4 regions of the Brenneria nigrifluens DSM 30175 genome follow, and region 1 is predicted to be linked to each of the others. Evidence: predicted binding sites of a transcription regulator. Region 1 holds the regulator's gene; each other region holds the start of a gene.
The links. The regulator CRP, encoded in region 1, controls carbon source genes, mostly activating them, when cyclic AMP is high. The targets are predictions, from matches to a motif close to ATGTGANNNNNNTCACAT.
Positions count from the first base shown of each region.

Region 2: deoC (deoxyribose-phosphate aldolase) is a predicted target of CRP. The motif match lies at 1,750-1,767, and genes of this name have one in related genera.
Region 3: EH206_RS00505 (PTS mannitol transporter subunit IICBA) is a predicted target of CRP. The motif match lies at 2,533-2,550, and genes of this name have one in related genera.
Region 4: msrB (peptide-methionine (R)-S-oxide reductase MsrB) is a predicted target of CRP. The motif match lies at 2,335-2,352, and genes of this name have one in related genera.

Region 1 covers NZ_CP034036.1:464,074-469,792, reverse strand. The annotation lists gene EH206_RS02115 (phosphoribulokinase) at 64-933, shown strand; gene EH206_RS02110 (OsmC family protein) at 983-1,390, opposite strand; gene crp (cAMP-activated global transcriptional regulator CRP) at 1,707-2,339, shown strand; gene EH206_RS02100 (polysaccharide lyase) at 2,986-4,110, shown strand; gene ppiA (peptidylprolyl isomerase A) at 4,180-4,749, opposite strand; gene EH206_RS02090 (ABC transporter ATP-binding protein) at 4,920-5,696, opposite strand.
Region 2 covers NZ_CP034036.1:3,969,537-3,975,255, reverse strand. The annotation lists gene EH206_RS18640 (GNAT family N-acetyltransferase) at 1-213, shown strand, start outside; gene EH206_RS18635 (GIY-YIG nuclease family protein) at 172-498, opposite strand; gene EH206_RS18630 (cation diffusion facilitator family transporter) at 641-1,705, shown strand; gene deoC (deoxyribose-phosphate aldolase) at 1,921-2,700, shown strand; gene deoA (thymidine phosphorylase) at 2,766-4,097, shown strand; gene deoB (phosphopentomutase) at 4,159-5,382, shown strand; gene deoD (purine-nucleoside phosphorylase) at 5,578-5,719, shown strand, end outside.
Region 3 covers NZ_CP034036.1:116,277-121,995, forward strand. The annotation lists gene EH206_RS00490 (APC family permease) at 1-272, opposite strand, end outside; gene EH206_RS00495 (helix-turn-helix domain-containing protein) at 353-1,315, opposite strand; gene EH206_RS00500 (DUF3053 domain-containing protein) at 1,730-2,446, shown strand; gene EH206_RS00505 (PTS mannitol transporter subunit IICBA) at 2,809-4,725, shown strand; gene EH206_RS00510 (mannitol-1-phosphate 5-dehydrogenase) at 4,787-5,719, shown strand, end outside.
Region 4 covers NZ_CP034036.1:2,416,268-2,421,986, reverse strand. The annotation lists gene EH206_RS11330 (aldo/keto reductase) at 1-45, shown strand, start outside; gene EH206_RS11325 (D-hexose-6-phosphate mutarotase) at 91-966, opposite strand; gene gapA (glyceraldehyde-3-phosphate dehydrogenase) at 1,130-2,125, opposite strand; gene msrB (peptide-methionine (R)-S-oxide reductase MsrB) at 2,469-2,888, shown strand; gene EH206_RS11310 (YeaC family protein) at 3,008-3,301, shown strand; gene pncA (bifunctional nicotinamidase/pyrazinamidase) at 3,318-3,965, opposite strand; gene sppA (signal peptide peptidase SppA) at 4,004-5,719, opposite strand, start outside.

The DNA.
Region 1 (5,719 bases):
TTTTTGATGACGTTTCCCGGCAAGCCCCGCAGCAAACGTCACCATCATGGAGTGAAGCGCCTTATGTCACATCAGCATCCGATTATTGCGGTTACCGGCTCCAGCGGAGCGGGAACCACAACGACCAGCCAGGCATTCCACAAGATTTTCCAGCAGTTAAACATGCGCGCAGCCCAGCTTGAAGGAGACAGCTTCCATCGCTATACCCGCCCGGAAATGGATATGGAAATACGTAAGGCGCGGGATCTCGGGCGTCATATCAGCTATTTCGGCCCGGAGGCCAATGATTTCAGCCTGCTGGAACAGTCATTTACCGAATATGGCCGCCACGGGCGCGGTAAAACCCGTAAATACCTCCACACCTATGATGAAGCGATCCCCTACAACCAGGTGCCCGGCACGTTTACGCCGTGGGAACCGATGCCGGAACCCACCGACGTGCTGTTTTATGAAGGCCTGCATGGCGGCGTGGTGACCGATAGACACAATGTGGCGCAACACGTCGATTTGCTGGTCGGCGTAGTGCCCATCGTCAACCTGGAATGGATTCAGAAACTGATTCGCGATGTGAACGAGCGCGGGCACTCGCGCGAAGCGGTGATGGATTCGGTGGTGCGCTCCATGGAAGACTACATCACCTACATTACGCCGCAGTTTTCACGCACGCACATCAACTTCCAGCGCGTTCCCACCGTTGATACCTCCAACCCGTTCGCCGCCAAGTCGATCCCTTCGCTGGACGAAAGCTTCGTGGTGATTCATTTCCAGGGGCTGGATAATATTGACTACCCCTATCTGCTGGCCATGCTGCAGGGATCGTTTATTTCCCATATCAACACCCTGGTGGTGCCCGGCGGGAAAATGGGGCTGGCGATGGAGTTGATTATGGCGCCGCTGGTGCAGCGCCTGCTGGAAGGAAAAAAAATCGAGTAGTCCGCCGCGGCAAAACACGGCGCGGCATCAGCGGCCGATACGCCGAGGATTACCCCGTTATGCGGACTTCATGACTGTGCGTGACCTCAACGCCTTTACCCAGCATCAGCGCCACCGAGCAATAGCGCTCCGCGGAGAGCGCCACCGCCCGCTCCACCGCTTTCTCCGTCAGCCCTGTGCCCGTTACGATAAAATGCAGATTAATGTGGGTAAACAGACGCGGCGCTTCCGTTCTCCGCTCCGAGGTCAGCTTAACCTCACAGTCCGCAACGTCATGACGGCCTTTCTGCAGGATCGACACCACGTCAATCGCACTGCAGCCGCCGACCGACATCAACACCATTTCCATCGGGCTTGGCGCTTTGTCTCCCGAATCGCCGTCCATCAGCACCTGGTGACCGGACGCTGATTCGCCAAGAAATGTTAAGCCTTCAATCCACTTCACTCGAGCCTGCATGCCGCCTCCGCTAAAAATTTTTTGAAAAATTATATCCTTACTTTACAAAAACACGCTATAACCAGAGCTTCATCATGCTGAAGCGAGACAACACAAGACAGGTTCTTCAAGCTGTGCTACAAACGAAAATAGAATCTGCCTTTTCTGGACAAACTCAGATACCGGGGAGATGATGATGTCGCCAGATAGAGGCTCCAGTATATTCCCTGACATCATTCTTCCTACACGAATTTTGAATGTTTAGCAGTAATACGCCGTACAGGGAACTCTGAGCCCTGTGATTTGCGCAGTGAATTACAACAGAGGATGATAGCGAATGGTTCTCGGCAAACCGCAAACAGACCCGACTCTCGAATGGTTCCTTTCTCATTGTCACATCCACAAGTATCCATCGAAGAGCACCCTGATTCACCAGGGTGAAAAAGCAGAAACGCTTTACTACATCGTGAAAGGCTCTGTCGCAGTGCTGATCAAAGATGAAGAAGGCAAAGAAATGATTCTCTCTTATCTCAATCAGGGAGATTTTATCGGCGAACTTGGCCTGTTTGAAGAAGGTCAGGAGCGCAGCGCCTGGGTACGGGCGAAAGCGGCTTGTGAAGTTGCTGAAATTTCTTATAAAAAGTTCCGGCAGTTGATTCAGGTAAATCCCGATATTCTGATGCGCCTGTCGGCGCAGATGGCCAGCAGACTGCAGGTTACTTCAGAGAAAGTCGGTAACCTGGCGTTTCTCGACGTCACCGGCCGTATTGCTCAGACCTTACTGAACCTGGCAAAACAACCCGATGCCATGACTCACCCGGATGGCATGCAAATAAAAATCACCCGTCAGGAAATTGGGCAAATCGTTGGCTGTTCACGCGAAACCGTGGGCCGTATTCTTAAAATGCTGGAAGACCAGAACCTGATCTCCGCACATGGTAAAACGATTGTGGTTTACGGTACCCGTTAAACCATTCCGTTACCCTACAACAAAAAAGCGTGAAGCGGCCTTCACGCTTTTTTCTATCACCATCAACGCAGCTCTCGGATTTACCCGCCAGTTAATGAGCAGGGTATTTATTATTAAAATATATTATTTACTGGAAATATAAATAGTCTTATTAACAGGCTGCATTTATTATTTGTAATATCGGCCAACATAAAAAGCAGTCATGATTTATCAAGTTGTGTTTTAACATAGATCAATAAAATTGTATTTTTATTTATTTTAAGAAAACCCCTATTAATACGGATGTCGGGGGGATTTTTCAGATAAATCCACCTTATATTAATATATTGGTAAAAATAGAAACCCATGGAAACAAAAAAACCACAATTAAAATATAACTTATTGATAATTAAATGATAAATATAAAATTCATGATTTTTATTGGAAATTACCTTTTCATAAAACCCGCCTTTCCTTTCGATTATTGAAAAGACGCATTGAATTGAAGGTATTGTATTGTTTTATTTTTGTGATAACACTGATACGGATTTTTATAAAACTGAAAACCGATCTTTCATTTTCAGCGAAAAAATCCAACCTTATTACCCTGGGCATATGGAACGAGAAATGCCTTAACGAAGTTATATTCCAACAGGAGATAATCCTTATGAAATACCTACTGCCTTCAGCCGCCGCCGGGCTGTTATTTCTTGCCTGCCAACACGCGATGGCGGCCGATACCGGCGGCTATGCCACCACCGACGGCGGCAACGTTTCCGGAGCCGTCAATAAAACGGCCGGTTCAATGCAGGACATTGTCGATATCATCGCGGCCGCGCGTCTGGACTCAAGCGGTAAAAAAGTGTCAGGCGGCGCCTACCCCGTCGTCATCACCTATAACGGCAATGAAGATGACTTAATCAAGGCGGCGGAAGCCGATATCTGCGGTCAATGGAGCAAACCGGCGCGCGGCGTGGAGATCAAGGAGTTTACCAAAGGCATTACCATCCTCGGCAGCAATGGTTCCTCAACGAACTTCGGTATCTGGATCACCAAGTCGTCCAACGTCGTGGTGCGTAATATGCGCATGGGTTATATGCCCGGAGGCGCCCAGGATGGCGATGCAATCCGCATCGACGACTCGCCGAACGTCTGGATCGACCATAACGAGATCTTCGCGAAAAACCATGAGTGCGAGGGCACGCCGGACGGCGATACCACCTTTGAATCCGCCGTGGATATCAAAAAAGGGTCGACCAACGTCACCGTATCCTACAACTACATTCACGGCGTCAAAAAGGTCGGCCTAAGCGGTTCCAGCAACAGCGATACCGGACGCAACCTCACCTATCACCACAACGTCTACAGCGACGTAAACGCCCGGCTGCCGCTGCAGCGGGGCGGTCAGGTGCATGCCTACAACAACCTCTATTCCGGCGTCACCAGTTCAGGGCTGAACGTTCGTCAGAACGGCATCGCATTGATCGAAAGCAACTGGTTTGAGAATGCGAAAAACCCGGTGACATCCCGTTACGATGGCTCGAATTTCGGCACATGGGATCTGCGCAACAACAACATTACCAAACCCGCCGATTTCACCACCTACGGCATCACCTGGGACAAGGATTCCAAAGCCTACGTCAATGCCGATAGCTGGACCAGCACCGGCACATTCCCCGCACTCCCCTATAGCTACTCGCCGGTAACCGCGCAGTGCGTAAAAAATAAACTGGCGAACTATGCCGGCGTCGGCAAGAACCTTGCCGTATTGACCGCCTCAGCCTGTCAATGACGACGCGCTGATTTAATCCGGGCGAGTTGGGTAAACTCGCCCGTTTTTACACGGCCAATCAGAGAGAGATTAAGGCAGAACCTTCGCTGACTGGATAACCACGGGTTTGAGCGGCACGTTCTGATACGGGCCGACGTTTTCAGTCTGCACCTGGGAAATCTTATCCGCGACCTCCATCCCTTTTACCACCCGGCCAAAGACCGCGTAGCCAAAATCGCGCTGGCCGTGATCGAGAAAGGCGTTGTCCGCCACGTTGATAAAGAACTGACTGGTGGCGCTGTCCTTGTCGGCGGTACGCGCCATGGCGACGGTGCCGCGCAGGTTGCGCAAACCGTTATCCGCCTCGTTTTTGATCGGCGGGTTGGGCGCTTTCTGCTTCATATCATCGGTAAAGCCGCCGCCCTGGATCATAAAACCGGGGATCACGCGATGAAACGTGGTGCCGTTATAAAAGCCGTTATTCACGTACTCAATAAAGTTTTTCACCGAAACCGGGGCTTTTTGCTCATCCAATGCCAGCTCAATGTTTCCTGCCGAGGTGGTCAGCAACACATGCGTAGCGCCGGTGGCGGCAAACAGCGGGGAAAAAGCGCTAAGTGAAATCAAGGCCGCCGCGGCAACCAGAGTACGTTTGAACATGAGAATTCCTTGTGGGTAAGACTGGTTACAGAAAGCGTAATGATTGTAAATACCCGCCCCCTGCAACGCCACCGATTTACCTTTTTTTACGTAGCGAATTCACATCGTAACCAATCGTTAACCGCCAGCTTGAGCAGGGGCCGGCATAACGGCCGGCCCCTGCCGATAAATCATCCCATTCGTTCCGAACGCACCGCCAGATCGCGACTGTACTGACGGCTGGCCTCCACCAGCATGGTGGTATAGGCATTTTTCGGCGTATCGCGGGTCAAGTCGCCGATATCCAGCGTTTCCAGTATCCGGCCGTATTGCATCACCGCCACCTTATGGCACAGATGGGAAATCACCCCCAGATCGTGGGTCACCAGCAGATAGGTCAATTTCTCCTGCTGCTGCAACTCGGCCAGCAGATTGAGGATTTCCGCCTGCACGGAGACGTCCAGCGCCGAGGTGGGCTCATCCAGCAGCAGCACCCGCGGCTCCAGGATCAGCGCCCGGGCGATGGCGACGCGCTGACGCTGCCCGCCGGAAAGCTGGTGGGGATAGCGGCGGCGAAACGGCGTTCCCAGCCCCACCTTTTCCAGCAGCGTATCAATACGGTCGTCGCGGTCGGCAAAGCGATGGATCAACAGAGGTTCTTCCAGTATCGACTCCACCGTATGGCGGGGATGCAGCGAACCATAGGGGTCCTGGAACACCATCTGCACCCGACGGCAACGCCCCCGATCGATACGGTGCGCCAGCGGTTGACCTTCAATCAGCAGGTTGCCCTGCCAGTGATTAAACAACCCGGCCAGACATTTCAGTACCGTGGTTTTCCCCGAACCGGACTCCCCCACCAGGCCGAAAATAGCGCCATCATTAACGGTAAGATTTACATCGTACAGCACCTGATTGAGCGTGCTGCCCTGGCCGAAACAGAGGTTCAGATCGTTCACCTCAATCATGGGACGGTTATGCATCGTTTCTG
Region 2 (5,719 bases), 1.4 Mb from region 1:
CTGAATGAGTTCGGCTACACCGCCGTGGTGGTACTCGGCGATCCGGCCTACTATGGCCGTTTTGGCTTTGTTTCCGCCGCGCAGCAACAGCTGCACTGCCGCTGGCCGGAGGGCGCCGCGGCTTTTCAGGTTTATCCGCTGACGGATAACCATTTTGAAGGCGCGAGCGGATTAGTGGAGTATGCCGAGCCCTTCCATCGTTTTCTGGCATAGGCCATCGGACAACGACGCAGGCTGGTCGCGCACCAGCCTCTCTTTCTGGCCTTTGCTCAACTGCTTGATGCGGTACTCCAGCTTTAACGCACTTGAGCGGCTGCCCGCCGGACACTGGAACACCAGCGTCAACGCGCCTTTTCCCCGCAATGCCTTCGCGCCTTTTCCCGCCTGATGCTGAGCCACACGGCGCGCCACATCGGTGGTAATGCCGGTGTAGAGCAGGCCGCTTGTCGTACGCAGCATATACAGATACCAGCAGGGGTCGGCGGGGCGTTCGGTCATGGCATGGTTATCACTCATGGTTATCGCTGTTGTTGCATCGGGTCCCGGCATTTTACGGTGACGGGCGACGGGTGTCGATGCTCGCCGACCGGCGCTGCGTTATACTCAGTTTCAGTACCCATGAGTCAGGGGCGGAGAAGAGATGTCGCAAATACCACAAACATACGGATCGCATTCTCACGTTTTTGACGCCGGCAATCCTCTGGCGGAAAGGAACACCCGATATGCCGCATTGTTGACTGCGGTGATGATGGTGGCGGAAATCGTCGGTGGATGGTACTTCAACTCCATGGCGCTGCTGGCGGATGGTTGGCATATGAGTTCGCACGCGCTGGCGCTGGGACTGTCGGTGATGGCTTACGCCGCGGCCCGGCGGCTGGCGGCGGACCGCCGTTTTACCTTCGGCACCTGGAAGATCGAAGTCCTGGGCGGATTTACCAGCGCCATTTTGCTGGTGCTCGTCGCCATCGTGATGCTGTACGAGTCGGTAGAGCGGCTATTTTATCCGGCCGCCATTCAATACAATCAGGCCATTGCGCTTGCCGTGGGCGGGCTGCTGGTTAACCTGGCCTGCGCCTGGCTGCTGCGCGGCCACCATGACCACCATGACCACCATGACCATCATGACCATCATGACCATCATGCTCACGGCGATCGTGCCGCACATCATCAGCATATGCATCATCAACATAGGCATCAAGATCGCCACGCAGACCATGATCATGCCGCATCGGGCCATCACCACGCCCATGAGCCGCCAGCGCATGAAAGGCATCAGGATCTGAATCTGCGCTCGGCCTACCTTCACGTGATTGCCGATGCGGCAACCTCCGTTCTGGCGATTGCGGCGCTGATCGGCGGCAAGCTCTGGGGCGCCGCCTGGCTGGATCCGGTTATGGGCATGGTGGGCGCGGGGCTTGTTGCCGTGTGGGCCTACGGGTTGATTCGCCAGACGAGCCGCGTTTTGCTGGATGCCGAAATGGATGCGCCGGTGGTGAACGAAATCCGGGAGGTTATTACCGCCAGTCCCATTGCCGCCGAACTTACCGATTTGCACGTATGGCGGGTGGGAACGGCTAAATACGCCTGTATCCTGAGTTTGACCACCGCTCAGCCGGTCAGCCCGGATTATTACAAGCTGCGTCTGGCGGCGCATAAAGGGCTGGTTCATATCACGGTGGAAATCAACGTCGCCGGCGGGGGATAGCCGCAACCTATAATTGGCGCAATAAATCAGGAATAGTGCATTATATGTGTCCCAGATCACATATAATCTCACCCTATTACATCATTGTTACATTAAGTGTGAATGGCAACGCAAAATAGCCCGGCGCGGCATGGTCAAATACCCATGATGTTATCCAATATCTACCTAGCCATAATCCCTCGCCGGTCGGACCGGCTGACCAGTTGGAGAGTTGTATGACAATGTTAACCGCTGTGGCGCAACGCGCGCTGGAGCTGATGGATTTAACCACCCTTAACGATGACGATAGCGATGAGAAAGTGACGGCGCTGTGCCGGCAGGCGAACAGCCCGGCGGGCAAAACGGCCGCTATCTGTATCTATCCGCGCTTTATTCCGCTGGCGCGCAAGGTACTGCGCGAGCAGGGAGCCCCGGAGATCCGTATTGCCACCGTAACCAATTTCCCCCACGGCAACGACGACATCGCTATCGCGCTGGCGGAAACCAACGCGGCGATTGCCTACGGCGCGGATGAAGTGGATGTGGTCTTCCCTTACCGTTCATTGATCGCCGGCGACGCGCAAATCGGGTTTGATCTGGTGCGGGCGTGTAAAACGGCCTGCGAGGCGGCCAATGTGCTGCTGAAAGTGATTATTGAAACCGGAGAATTGCAACAGGACGCGCTGATTCGCCAGGCCAGCGAGATCGCCATTGACGCCGGCGCCGATTTTATCAAAACCTCCACCGGCAAAATCGCGGTCAACGCCACGCCGCACAGCGCGGAAATCATGCTGCGGGCGATTCGTGATAAAGGCGTGGGCGAACGAGTGGGATTCAAGGCGGCGGGCGGCGTGCGCACCGCGGCGGAGGCGGCAATCTATCTGCAACTGGCCGATGAGATTATGGGACCGGAGTGGGTTAACGCGCGGCATTTCCGCTTCGGGGCATCAAGTTTGCTGGCCAATCTGCTGTCGGCGTTGGGCCATCAGTCAACGGTCCGGCACGGCGGTTATTGAGCGCGCGCCACCAGCGATTGCAAAATATAAACGGTGCTTTTATTCACTCATCAGGAGAGCATGCTTTGTTTCTGGTTCAGGAAATCATTCGCAAGAAACGTGACGGCAATCCCTTGAGCGACGAAGAGATCCGCTTCTTTGTTAACGGCATCCGCGATAACACGGTGTCGGAAGGGCAAATCGCCGCGCTGGCGATGACCATCTACTTCCATGATATGTCGATGGCGGAGCGCGTTTCCCTGACGCTGGCGATGCGCGACTCCGGCACGGTGCTTGACTGGAAGCGCCTGAATTTGAACGGGCCGCTGGTGGATAAACATTCGACCGGAGGCGTAGGGGATGTGACCTCGCTGATGCTGGGGCCGATGGTCGCCGCCTGCGGAGGATACGTTCCGATGATCTCCGGGCGCGGGCTGAGTCATACCGGCGGCACGCTGGATAAGCTGGAATCCATTCCCGGGCTGGATATTTTCCCGGATGACGCCGCTTTCCGGCGCATCATCCAGCAGGTCGGCGTGGCGATTATCGGCCAGACCAGCTCGCTGGCGCCGGCGGATAAGCGTTTTTACGCCACGCGCGACATTACCGCCACGGTGGATTCGATACCGCTGATCACCGCCTCCATTCTGGCGAAAAAACTGGCTGAAGGGCTGGATGCGCTGGTGATGGATGTCAAGGTGGGTTCCGGCGCCTTTATGCCGACCTATGCGCTTTCGGAGCAGTTGGCGCAGGCGATCGTCGGGGTCGCCAATCATGCGGGGTGCCGCGCCAGCGCGCTGCTGACCGATATGAATCAGGTGCTGGCCTCCAGCGCCGGCAATGCGCTGGAGGTGCGCGAGGCGGTGCGTTTCCTTACCGGGGAGCATCGCAACCCGCGGCTATATGAGGTGACGATGGCGCTGTGCGAAGAGATGCTGCTGGCCGGCGGGCTGGCCGACTGCGCCGCGGACGCCCGCGCCCAGATGCAAAGGGTGCTGGATAACGGCCAGGCGGCGGAGGTGTTCGGCCGGATGGTGGCGGCGCAGCGCGGTCCCGCCGATTTTGTCGATCATTATGCGCGCTATTTGCCGGCCGCCACGTTAAGCAAGCCGGTTTTTGCCGACCATGACGGCATTGTGACCGCCATGGATACCCGGGCGCTGGGCATGGCGGTGGTGACGCTGGGGGGCGGACGCCGCCAGGCCGGCGATGTCATTGATTACAGCGTGGGGCTGAATGAGGTGGTTCGCCTGGGAGAGCGCGTCGACGGCCAGCGGCCGCTGGCGGTGATCCACGCCAATACGGAAGCGCAATGGCGGCAGGCGGCGAACGACGTGCGCGCGGCGATCGCTGTGGGCGAGCAAGCGGCGCCGACAACGCCGGTTATCTATCGCCGCATGAACGCGGACGAGGTGTGATCTCTATTTTCCAACGCCGACAGGCTGTGCCTGCCGCGTGTAACAATGCAGGAGATAAATAATGAAACGTGCCTATATTATGGTGCTCGACTCGTTTGGCATCGGCAGCAGCGCCGATGCGGAGCGCTTTGGCGACGCTGGTTCGGATACGCTGGGCCATATTGCCCAGGCCTGCGCGGCGGGCAAGGCCGACCAGGGGCGCGAAGGGCCGCTGCATTTGCCCAACCTGAGCCGCTTGGGGCTGGGAAAAGCGGCCGAGGAGTCCACCGGCGCTTTTCCTGCGGGTCTGGATCCGCAGGCGGATATTATCGGCGCCTACGCGTACGCCAGTGAAATTTCCTCAGGCAAGGATACCCCGTCAGGCCACTGGGAAATCGCCGGGGTGCCGGTGCTGTTCGACTGGGGCTATTTCAAGGATGAAGAAAACAGCTTTCCGCAGGAACTGCTGGATAAGCTGGTGCAACGCGCCAATCTGCCGGGCTATCTGGGCAACTGCCACTCTTCCGGCACGGTGATCCTGGATAAGCTGGGCGAAGAGCATATGAAAACCGGCAAGCCGATTTTCTACACCTCCGCCGACTCCGTATTCCAGATTGCCTGTCACGAAGAGACGTTCGGTTTGGAGAAACTCTACGAGCTGTGTGAGATTGCCCGCGAAGAGTTGACCGCCGGCGGTTACAACATCGGCCGGGTGATTGCCCGTCCGTTCGTCGGCGATAAGCCCGGCGACTTCCAGCGCACCGGCAACCGGCACGATCTGGCCGTGGAGCCGCCGGCGCCGACCATCCTGAAAAAGCTGGTGGAAGAACAGGGCGGCGAGGTGGTGTCGGTGGGCAAGATTGCCGATATTTATGCGCAGGTCGGTATTACTCAAAAAGTGAAGGCCACGGGAATTGACGCGCTTTACGATGCGACCCTGCGGGAAATGGACAAAGCGGGAGATAACACCATCGTATTTACCAACTTCGTCGATTTTGACTCATCCTACGGCCATCGCCGGGACGTGGCGGGATATGCCGCCGCGCTGGAGCTGTTCGATCGTCGCCTGCCGGAAATGCTCTCGCGGGTGACCGGGGATGACATCCTGATCCTCACCGCCGACCACGGTTGCGACCCGACCTGGCACGGCACCGACCATACCCGCGAAAATGTGCCGGTGCTGATTTACGGCCCGAAAGTGAAACCCGGTTCCTACGGGCACCGCGATACGTTTGCGGATATCGGCCAGACGGTGGCGAAGTATTTCGGGTTATCGGCGATGGATTACGGCAAGTCGATATTGTAAAACGCTTACCGCGGCCCCCTCCCGGCTTCCCCCTTGCCAGGGCGGGCGTTCTCCCTCCCCTGCGAAGGGGAGGGCCGGGGTGGGGTCGGGTCAAACGATTGCTGAACTTACGTCGCGCCTGGCGCGACAGGTGTTTTTAACCTTGCGCCTGCTGGAGCGCGAGTGATTTTATGTTGATTAATAAGGAATAAAAGCATGGCTACGCCACATATTAATGCGGAAAGGGGTGATTTTGCGGACGTGGTACTGATGCCGGGCGACCCGCTGCGCGCAAAGTATATCGCCGAAACCTTTCTGGAAAATGCCCGCGAAGTCAACAATGTGCGCGGCATGTTGG
Region 3 (5,719 bases), 350 kb from region 1:
CCGCTGCGGGCGCCCAACCCCTGGGCGATGTAGGCGTAAAATGCTCCGGCATTGACCACGTAGCGGCTCATCGCAATGAATCCGAAGCTGAAAACGAACAATAACACCCCGGCTAATACATAAACCCCCGGTACGCCGGCGCCGTTTCCCGCCATAAAGGCGACGGGCAGCCCCCCGATAACCCCGGTTAACGGCGATGCGGCGGCGATGACGAAAAAGATAATTGACCACAGTCCGAGACTGCCTTTTTGAAGCTGATTGCTCTGTGCCATGTTCCTGTCCCCTGCTTAATGGATCATGGCCAGTCTATGAAGCGGTGGGGCGTTGCCGTTATCGAAATCTGGCAAACCTTTCAGTTAAGGTGACGAATGGCTTTGAGCGTCATGGAGGGCAGCTCACCAAACAGGCGCTTATAATCGACGGTGAACTGAGATAGGTGCCAGAATCCCCATTTTGAGGCGATTTCGCTGATGTTTGCGTCTTTATTGCCGACGACCAGCATCCTTTTTACACCGTTTAGCCGCATATTTTTGAGAAAAACCGCCGGGCTTTGTCCGGTCACGGTCTCAAAGCAGTTCTGTAACGTCCGGCGGGAAGTGTGCGTCATCAGGCATAACTCATCCATGGTCAGCGGACGATCCCGGTTTTCCATCAGCGCTTCCTGCGCTTTGGCCACCACGCGCTGCGCTTTCTGGCGTGAATGTTTTACCGAAGGGGGCTGTTTACCGATCACGTCAAAAAAGGAGAACGCCAATCCTCTTATGTCGCTCTTGAACTGGAGTCTGGCCTGCTTTTCCGCCATCTGCAGCGGATGCTCTATCATGCTGTGGAGCATTGCCGTTATCTGTTGTCTGATGCGTGACGCCAACGCATCGTTTCTGACGGCATAAACGGCATGCGGTAATTCATCGATTATGTCCGGGAGTAGGGAAAGCGGGATACTTAATACCTGCAATGAAGAGTACTCTGGCGTTTGCAGCATCAGTTCACCGCGCTTGTAAGACCAGGTCACATCCTGAGTGGTCAGGTTTTTACCCATCCAGCGCGTTTCGCCGGATAAGACATTAAACACGCCGAGGCAGAGCGTTCCCTCGCGGGCCTCACCGCTTTGAAACACCGATTGGGACAGCCGCTCTTCGTAAAATTGCACGCCGTCCAGCCAGGCTTCCTGAATGTTTCCTTCAAAACGGCCCTGGGAAATTTGGTCATAGCGTAATGACCAGTCGGTAAGGAGTTGACTGTGCTGAGCCAGTTCTTGAATGCGTGAGGCGCAGCGGAAACCATTCTGGTGACTTGAATAAGAAGTGAGTTCCATGATCTGTCCTTACCTGAAAAAGAGGGTAACAAAGATCAGCAAAAATCAAGCCATGAAAATATCGAAATATGGCAGAATTTTTATCTATTAAATAATAAATTACAGATACTTATTTTTTTGATTTTCCTTAATTAAGGCATAAATATATTTTCCGCTTAATATCAGACTAAAACCCTCTCTCCCGCTGCACCAATATGGATGAGTTGCTCATTTTTAAAGCAATGCCGCCTCGGCGATCCCGTCCGCTATCATCTTGAAACGCCGTGGCGGCAAGAGTACCAGGGGCGCCGCTTGTCGTTCTGCGGCATGAACTGACTGATTCGACTATGCTTACGGTTATCTGAAACACACTTGCGGCATGTTCCCTATGCGAAAACCACGACGAGCGACAGGCATGCAAAACAGGGGTATGGAATGAAAGGATTGATGGAATATCGTTCACGCTGGCTGCTGCCGGCACTGATGTTTTTTATGGCGTTACAACTGGCTGGCTGCGGTGACTCCGAGGCCGAACAACGCCGGGCATTTACCGATTTTCTGCAAAGCGTCCAACTGCAACAGGATGGGAAATTACCGGCGCTGACCGAAGAGCAAAAGAAGAGCTTCGGCCCTTTTATCAATGACTACGCGGTATTGACCACCTTTTCCCAGCAGGTGAATCAAGCGGTGGCGGGGAGCTTGAAGCCCCTGCTGGAGCAGGTCTCCCGTATTCGCATCCCGCGGGATTATCTGTCGCAGCGCGACAATCTGCGACAATCCATCGGGGCGATGAATCTGCTGGGGCAGCAGGTTCAGGCCGCAAAGGCCCAGGCGGATAATGCCCGCCGCGCGCTCAAACAGCCGGAAGAATTACAGGTCGTCTATGAACGGCTGTATGCGCGGACCGTCACGCAGCCGACCAATGCATTGCTGCCGCTCGTCCCCAGCGCCATCGCCTTTGCGCAAAGCCTGATTCAGGTGGGGGATTACCTTGAGGCCCAGGGCGATCGGGTGGTGTTCGCCGAAGCAACGGTGCAGTTTCATACGCCCGAGCAGGTGGCGCAATACAACGGCATGGTTGCCAACCTGCCGATTCAGCAACGGAATTTAATGACTGCGCTGAAAGGAGTGAACGGCGTGCTCCATCCCTAATTACCCGCCATACGCCTAATCCGGCGACGCAATGAAAATAAATTGTGATTTGCGTCGCATAAAACAAACAAATGCCCACCTGTAAAATGTGATGTTAATCACGTATATGGCGTGAAAGCCATCCCCAATCTAGCCATTTTTTTAGTTTTTTATATTTTTTTGTGAACCAAGTCACTCACTTGTATCGTTGGTGTGGGGTGTTTGTGTGATTTTTGTCACAAAAATGACACCATGTTGCGCTATTGAAACAGAGTGCTAGAGTCCGCGTTACATACAGTAATACCGGCGGATAGCGTTATACCGTCTCACGATAATTATCACGCGCTCTTATTGTCAGCGCGTCTCAATAGGGGTGTGTTTTTATGCTTTCACCAGATATCAAGATCAAAGTTCAGAACTTTGGTCGCTTTCTGAGCAACATGGTGATGCCCAATATCGGCGCATTTATCGCCTGGGGTATCATTACCGCACTGTTTATACCTACGGGCTGGATCCCCAACGAGACGCTGGCGAAACTCGTCGGGCCGATGATTAGCTATCTGCTGCCGCTGCTGATCGGCTATACCGGCGGTCGCCTGGTGTTTGGCGAACGCGGCGGCGTGGTCGGGGCGATCACCACTATGGGGGTGATCGCCGGAGCGGATATTCCGATGTTCATGGGGGCGATGATTGTCGGCCCGTTGGGCGGCTGGGCGATTAAACGTTTCGACGGCCTGGTTGACGGCAAAATCAAAAGCGGTTTTGAAATGCTGGTCAACAACTTCTCCGCGGGCATCATCGGTATGTTGCTGGCGATCCTGTCGTTCCTGGCCATCGGTCCGCTGGTCGAAGTCTTTTCCCAGGTTCTGGCCGCCGGCGTCAAGATCATGGTGCAGAATAGCCTGCTGCCGTTGACCTCTGTTTTCGTCGAACCGGCAAAAATTCTGTTCCTGAATAATGCCATCAACCACGGTATCTTCTCGCCGCTGGGTATTCAGCAGGCGACGGAGACCGGGAAATCCATCTTCTTCCTGATTGAGGCTAACCCAGGCCCCGGTATGGGCGTACTGATGGCCTATATGTTCTTTGGCCGCGGCAATGCGAAGGAGTCCGCTCCGGGGGCGGCGATTATCCACTTCTTCGGCGGGATCCACGAAATTTATTTCCCTTATGTGCTGATGAATCCGCGGCTGATTATAGCGGTGATCCTGGGCGGGATGACCGGCGTATTCACGCTGAGCCTGCTGGGCGGCGGCCTGATCTCTCCGGCGTCGCCGGGTTCTATTCTGGCGGTATTGGCCATGACGCCGAAAGGCGCCTATTTCGCCAACGTGGTGGCGATTGCGGCGGCCTTCACGGTTTCCTTCATCGTTTCCGCCATTCTGCTGAAAAGCGGCAAAAACAAGGACGAGGAAGATATTGGCGAGGCCACCCGCCGGGTGCAGGATATGAAAGCGACCTCCAAGGGCCAAAACCGCACCGATGGCGGCGTTAGCGGCGACCTGAGCACGGTACGTAAAATCATCGTCGCCTGCGATGCCGGCATGGGTTCCAGCGCCATGGGGGCCGGGGTGCTGCGCAAAAAAGTGCAGGATGCCGGGCTGAGCAATATTTCGGTGACCAACAACGCCATCAACAACCTGCCGGACGATGTCGATCTGGTGATCACCCACCGCGATCTCACCGAACGCGCCCTGCGCCATGCGCCGCAGGCGCAGCATATCTCGCTGACCAATTTCCTTGACAGCCAGCTGTATGGCGATCTGGTGGCGCGTCTGGTCGCCGCGCAAGGCAGCGCCTCTCAGGGGCCGAAAGCCGCGGCAGCCAAACCGGATGTCGCCGGCGAAGGGGCAACGCTGTTTCAGCTTGGCGCTGACAACATCTTCCTTAACCAACATGCCGCCACCAAAGAGCAGGCCATCCGTTTTGCCGGCGAGCAGCTGGTGCAGGGCGGCTTCGTCAAGCCGGAATACGTGGATGCCATGCTGGAGCGTGAAAAACTGACTTCCACCTATCTGGGCGAATCCATTGCGGTGCCGCACGGCACCATCGAAGCGAAAGACCAGGTACTGAAAACCGGCGTGGTGTTCTGCCAGTACCCCGACGGCGTGCGCTTTGGCGAGGATGAGGATGACATCGCGCGTTTGGTTATCGGTATCGCCGCCCGTAATAACGAGCACATTCAGGTAATTACCAGCCTGACCAATGCGCTGGATGATGAAGCGGTGATTGAACGTCTGACGCATACCCAGGACGCGCAGGAAGTGCTTGACCTGCTGTCCGGTAAAAAGAACGCCTGACTATACGGTAGCGCCGCCCGCGGGCGGCCTCTTTTTTCTTCGTTCTAAAAGGGTAAGCATAATGAAAGCATTACATTTCGGTGCCGGTAATATCGGCCGTGGATTTATCGGCAAGCTGTTGGCCGACGCCAATATAGAACTGACGTTCGCCGACGTCAGCCAGCCGCTGCTGGAGGCGTTGAATAGTCGCAAAAGCTATCAGGTGCGTATTGTGGGAGAGCAAACGCAGACCGAAAACGTCAGTAACGTGAGCGCGGTTCACAGCGGCAGCCAGGAAGCGGTGGCGCTGATCGCCGACGTCGATCTGGTCACCACGGCCGTCGGGCCGCAGATTCTGGAAATGATTGCCGGGACCATCGCCCAGGGGCTGGTGCAACGTCAGGATAACGGCAATGCGCGGCCGTTGAATATTATCGCCTGTGAAAATATGGTGCGCGGCACCAGCCAGCTTAAGCAGCATGTGCTGAAACTGCTGCCGCAAGATAAGCTGGAGTGGGTGGCGGAGCATGTGGGATTCGTCGATTCCGCGGTCGACCGTATCGTGCCGCCTTCCGAGGCCGGCAGCAGCGATGTGCTGGCGGTGACGGTGGAAACCTTCAGCGAATGGATTGTCGACCGGACCCAGTTCAACGGCGAGCCGCCGGTCATCCCCGGTATGGAATTGACCGATAGCCTGATGGCGTTTGTCGAGCGTAAGCTGTTTACGCTGAACACCGGTCATGCCATTACCGCCTATCTGGGCCGGCAGGCCGCACATCAGACCATCCGCGACGCCATTCTCGATCCGCAGGTGCGCGCCGTGGTTAAAGGGGCGATGGAAGAGAGCGGCGCGGTGCTGATTAAACGCTACGGTTTTGACGCCGATAAACACGCCGCCTATATCGATAAGATTCTTGGCCGTTTTGAAAATCCCTACCTGCACGATGACGTGGAACGCGTGGGGCGCCAGCCGCTGCGCAAGCTGAGCGCCGGCGACCGGCTGATTAAGCCGCTG
Region 4 (5,719 bases), 2.0 Mb from region 1:
GCATTTCCGCCGCCGCGGCGCAAACAGCCTCTGGATATTGTCTGATATGCTCCGGGCGCGCTGATGGTGGCGGATGATCCGGCGATTATCTTATGCCGTTTTCCTGATGCGCAAGGTGGCGGACAGCCTGGCGGGGGAGCGCAGCGTGGCGGTGAAAGGCTGATTAATGCGCGCGGTTTCCACGCAGACAAAGGTTTTATAGCCTTCGTCGGTCATATCGCCGATGGTATGCGATAATTCCGCGCCGGGGTTCCATGATACCACGTCGCTGTGGTGGTCGTGGTGCACTTCAATCGCGCGTTGTAACGCCGGGTCATCAATAACGCTAATAGCCTGCGGATGGGTGTAAATTCGGTCTGTACGACCAGTAAAGACCAAATCGCCTTGCTGCGACGCTATCTCGCCCTGATTCACTTTATCGATAAACCGTTCACCCAGGCCGCCGATGGCGATCCGGCCGATATCCCCGATATGGAAATAAGTGTGCAAGGCGCTGGTGATGCTGTAATCGCCGTGGGCCTCCAGTTCGATACGGCTCTCTTTCCCCAGCGTGAAACGCGCGATCAGGGTAAATTCGTGCGGCCAATATTCCCGGGTCTGCGCGCTGTCGCGCAGCGTGAAGGCGAGCTGTACGCCGTGTTCGTCTTCGCTATGGGAGGTGAACTCCCATGGCAGCAGACGAGCAAAGCCGTGGTTGGGGGTGGAAAAGGGGCCGAACCACGGGAAGCAGATGGGGATCCCGCCGCGGATCGCCACCTGTTCGGTGAACTCGGTGTTGTCGCTCAGCCACAGGACCGGCGCTTCGCCCGTCGGCTGCCAGCTCAACAGATGGGCGCCCTGTAATGCCACCGCCGCGCGAACCTGTGGGTGTTCGACAACGATGACCGGCAACTGATCCAGCCGCCGCTGGCTTATGGTCGACGTAACGGGTTTGCTGATGGGAAGCGCGAAAATCTTATCATTCATAATGTTGCCTTTTTTTGTGGCGTGCCATCCATGGCCGCCACCCTGTGGGCCGTCGCTAACGCGACGTCAAAAACTTCTCCCGGAAGTTTTTTGGTTGTTGTTAATCAGCAAGTAAAAAGGGCGACCCCAGGGCCGCCCTTTATCATTGAATCGTTAGCCGAACTTACTTGGAGATATGGGCGATCAGATCCAGAACTTTGTTGGAGTAGCCGGTTTCGTTATCGTACCAGGAAACCAGTTTCACAAAGTTGTCGTTCAGCGCGATACCGGCTTTCGCGTCGAACACGGAAGTCAGTTTTTCGCCGTTGAAATCGGTGGAAACCACGTCATCTTCGGTGTAACCCAGAACGCCTTTCAGTTCGCCTTCAGAAGCGGCTTTGATGGCGGCGCAGATTTCTTTGTAAGAAGCCGGTTTTTCCAGGCGGGCGGTCAGGTCGACAACGGATACGTTCGGGGTAGGAACGCGGAACGCCATACCGGTCAGTTTGCCGTTCAGTTCAGGAATAACTTTACCAACCGCTTTCGCTGCGCCGGTAGAAGAGGGGATGATGTTCTGAGATGCGCCGCGACCGCCGCGCCAGTCTTTGTGAGACGGGCCGTCAACGGTTTTCTGCGTTGCGGTGGTGGCGTGAACGGTGGTCATCAGCGCTTCAACGATACCGAAGTTGTCGTTGATGACTTTGGCCAGCGGCGCCAGGCAGTTGGTGGTACAGGATGCGTTGGAAACGATATCCTGGCCCTCATAGCTTTTATGGTTAACGCCGATAACAAACATCGGAGTGCTGTCTTTGGACGGACCGGTCAGCACCACTTTTTTGGCGCCGGCGGTGATGTGTTTACGCGCGGTTTCGTCAGTCAGGAACAGACCGGTTGCTTCAGCAACAACATCAACGTTGACTTCGTTCCACTTCAGGTTAGCAGGATCGCGCTCTGAGGTGACACGAATCGTTTTACCGTTAACAACCAGGTGGCCATCTTTAACTTCAACGGTGCCGTTGAAACGGCCATGGGTAGAGTCATACTTCAACATGTACGCCATGTATTCAGCGTCTAACAGATCGTTGATCGCGACGATTTCGATGTCGGAACGTTCCTGTGCAGCGCGGAAAACAATACGGCCGATGCGGCCAAAACCGTTGATACCTACTTTGATAGTCATATATTCCACCAGATATTGGTTAGTGAATAAAAGGTTGGTTGTAAAATTACAAAAACCTTGTTGGGCGTCAAGCGGAATCGTGTCAATAGTTGCTGTAAGTCAAACCTGCCGCCAACCCTTGCACGAAAATCCGCCAGTGCTGTAAATAAAGAACATTTCAGACGGATACCGGCTCTGAGAGCATCATATAAACTCCGTCCCATCCAGAATTGCGATAAAGGTCACAATTAAATATTCGCCCCGACAACAGCTATTATATTAAGCCAAAATGGCCTGTAAAGTTGTTAATTTTTTGTTATAATTAATGATTGATTTAATTGCTAACACACCCAGTGAGGCGACTATGAGCGACGATCCCTCTCAACAAACACCGCCAGATGGGCGACAGCTGACGGAAATGCAACGCTATGTGACCCAACAGCGGGGCACTGAACCCGCCTATTCCGGCAAATTGCTGCACAATAAGCGTACGGGTATTTACCACTGCCTGTGCTGCCAGAAGCCGCTGTTCTATTCGGAAAGCAAATACGACTCAGGGTGCGGCTGGCCGAGTTTCGACCAGCCAGTCTCATCCGACGCCATCCGCTATCTTGAAGATAACGCCCACAACATGCGGCGCATCGAGATTCGCTGCGGTAGCTGCGACGCGCATCTGGGCCACGTATTCCCTGATGGTCCTCAGACTACGGGGGAGCGCTACTGCGTTAATTCCGCGTCGCTCAGCTTTATCGACGAAGTGGATGGCGAGCGGGTTGACGGCTAAAATCGGCCGACTGCGCAAGCTGGCTGCCTTAACTGAATTGTAACCCGGCTTAATCGTTTCAGCCAAGCGTTTATGGTGATAAATATGGCGGCAAAAACCGCAAGCGGGGAGATTAAAGGATGCAACTCGACGATCTGATTGACGCCATGACGCCGGAAATTTATCAACGGCTGGCAACGGCGGTGGAGTTGGGCAAATGGCCGGATGGCGTCGCTTTGTCTGCGCAACAGAAAGAGAATTGTCTGCAAATGGTGATGCTGTGGCAGGCTCGCCATAATCAACAGGCGGAGCATATGTCCATCGGCCCCGACGGCGAGATTGTGATAAAAAGCAAACAACAGCTGAAGCAGCAGTTCAGTGAACCCGCCGTGGTAAAGATAAAAATGCCGGGCGAAACGCAGGCCGGAGGCTAAGAACAACGGACCTGCGCTAGCCGCCGGACGCCAGCCCGGCAACGAAGCTTGGCAGATCGACAAGCTTCGCGCCGCGCCGCTGCATTTCCTCCAGCGCCGCCCGGCTGTCTTGCGGGGCGAGATTGACGCCGCGGCATCCATCCGCCAGCACCTCGGTTTTATAGCCCAGTTCGAGGGCGTCCAGCACGCTGAATTTCACGCAATAGTCCGTGGCGATGCCCATCACGGTTAGGCGAGTAATATTCCGCGCCCGTAGCCAGTCGTCGAGTGCGGTTTTGGCGCGGTGCCCGTTATCAAAAAACGCGCTATAGCTATCAATATTGGCCTGGGTGCCTTTGCGTACCACCCATTCAATCGCCTGCCGGTTTAACGCCGGATGAAACTGCGCGCCCGGCTGATGCTGCACGCAGTGTACCGGCCACCAGACCTGGGGCAGGCCGTCCAGTTCGCCGGTTTCCCCCACGGCGGCGTTGGCGTTGGCCGCGAAGCTGCCGTGATCGGCCGGATGCCAGTCCTGGCTGGCGATGACCGGGATATTCGCCGCGGCGCAGGCGGCGATGGCGCGGTTCGCCACCTCGATCACCCGATCGCCCTCGGCCACCGCCAATGCGCCGCCGGGGCAGAAATCATTTTGCAAATCAATTAACAATAGCGCTCTGTTCATGGTTGATCCCGTGGCTGATTTAATCTTTATCGCTGGTTTTACCGGACTTCGCCGCAGGTGAGGCAAAGCGCGTAACGATGCTGCGGGTCGTTAAGGTTATGCATAATGGACGGCTGCGCTTGAACCACTTCGGCCAACTGCGCCGCCGGTGCGGGCAGCAGCGACTGAACGGCGCTGGGCAGCCAGGCATAAACCGACGCGTTAATCTGGTTCAGCATGGCGTCAAACAGGCTTGGCTGTTCGGCAAACCAGCTAAGCTGGTACTGGCCCAGTTTTGCCAGTTCGGCGGCTTTTTTCACCGCATCGTCAAAATCGCCTAACTGGTCCACCAGGCCATTCTCTTTGGCGTCGCTGCCGATCCACACATGTCCCTGGGCAATCTGATCGATCTGCTCCGGCGTTTTCTTGCGGGCCTGAGCGACGATATCGATAAAATTCTTATACCCGCGTTCAATGCTTAGCTGAACCATCTGGCTGAATTCGGGCGGTAGCGATTTGGTGATCGACAGGTCGGCCAGCGGCGAAGTCGCCACGCCGTCGGTGTGCACGCCGATGCTTTCCAGTGAGTTTTCAACGGTGTTGATTACCCCGAAAATACCGATAGAACCGGTGAGGGTGCTCGGGCTGGCGATAATGGCGTTTGCCGGCGTTGAAATCCAGTAGCCGCCCGATGCCGCCATACCGCCCATGGAAACCACCACCGGTTTGCCGGCCAGGCGAACCGCCATCAGCTCCGAGCGAATCATTTCCGATGCCGTCACGCTGCCGCCGGGGCTATTGACGCGCAGCACGACCGCCTTGACTTTGGGATCGAGGCGCGCGGCGCGGATCCGGGCGGCCGTAGTATCGCCACCCACCATTCCCGGCGTTTCCGGGCCGTCAATAATGGCGCCATTGGCAAAAATCACCGCTATCTGATTATTGTTCTGCACCGCAGGCTTAGGCGCATAGTCGTATATGCTGATGAAATTAAAGTTGTTGGTTTTGTTATTCCAGCCGAATGCTTTTACCAGCGTTTGCTCAATAACGGAACGGGAGGCGACTTCGTCCACCAGTTTATTCTGCAGGGCATAGCGTGCGGTATCGCCTTGCACCGCCTGTAAAGCGGAGAGAATACCGACGGCGCCGGGGAACAACTGCTGCGGGGTTATCTGCCGGTTAGCGGCGACGGTGTCCAGATAGTGCTGCCAGAGGGTGTTAATCCAGCGGCCGTCCGCTTCTTTGGCCTCCGGGGACATATCATCGCGCAGGTAGGGTTCAACCGCCGATTTATAAGTTCCGACGCGGAATATATTGGTGGTGACTTTCAGCTTGTCCAGCAGGGTTTTGAAGTAGAGATTGTTGGTGGCGAAACCGTGCAGGTCGACGCTGCCCTGAGGGGTCAGCGCCACCGTATTGGCGAAACTGGCCAAATAATATTGCGCCTGATTATAGCTATCGCCCACGGCGTAGATGGGTTTCCCGCCGTCGCGGAATTCCCGCAGGGATTTACCGATATACTGCAACGATGGCTGATCCGCGCCGGCGAACTCGCTCAGATCCAGCACGATACCGGTAATATTATCATCGGTTTTCGCCTGCCGAATGCTGTCGACAATATCAAACAGGGAGTTTTCCTGGCGGCGGTTGCTGGATGCGCCGAAAAATTCACGCCCCAACTGACGCAGTTTATTATTCATGCTGGGTTGATCGACCACCACGCCGGTGAGGTCGATCAGCAGGGCGCCGCGGGCGGTTTCCGCCGGCGTGCTGTT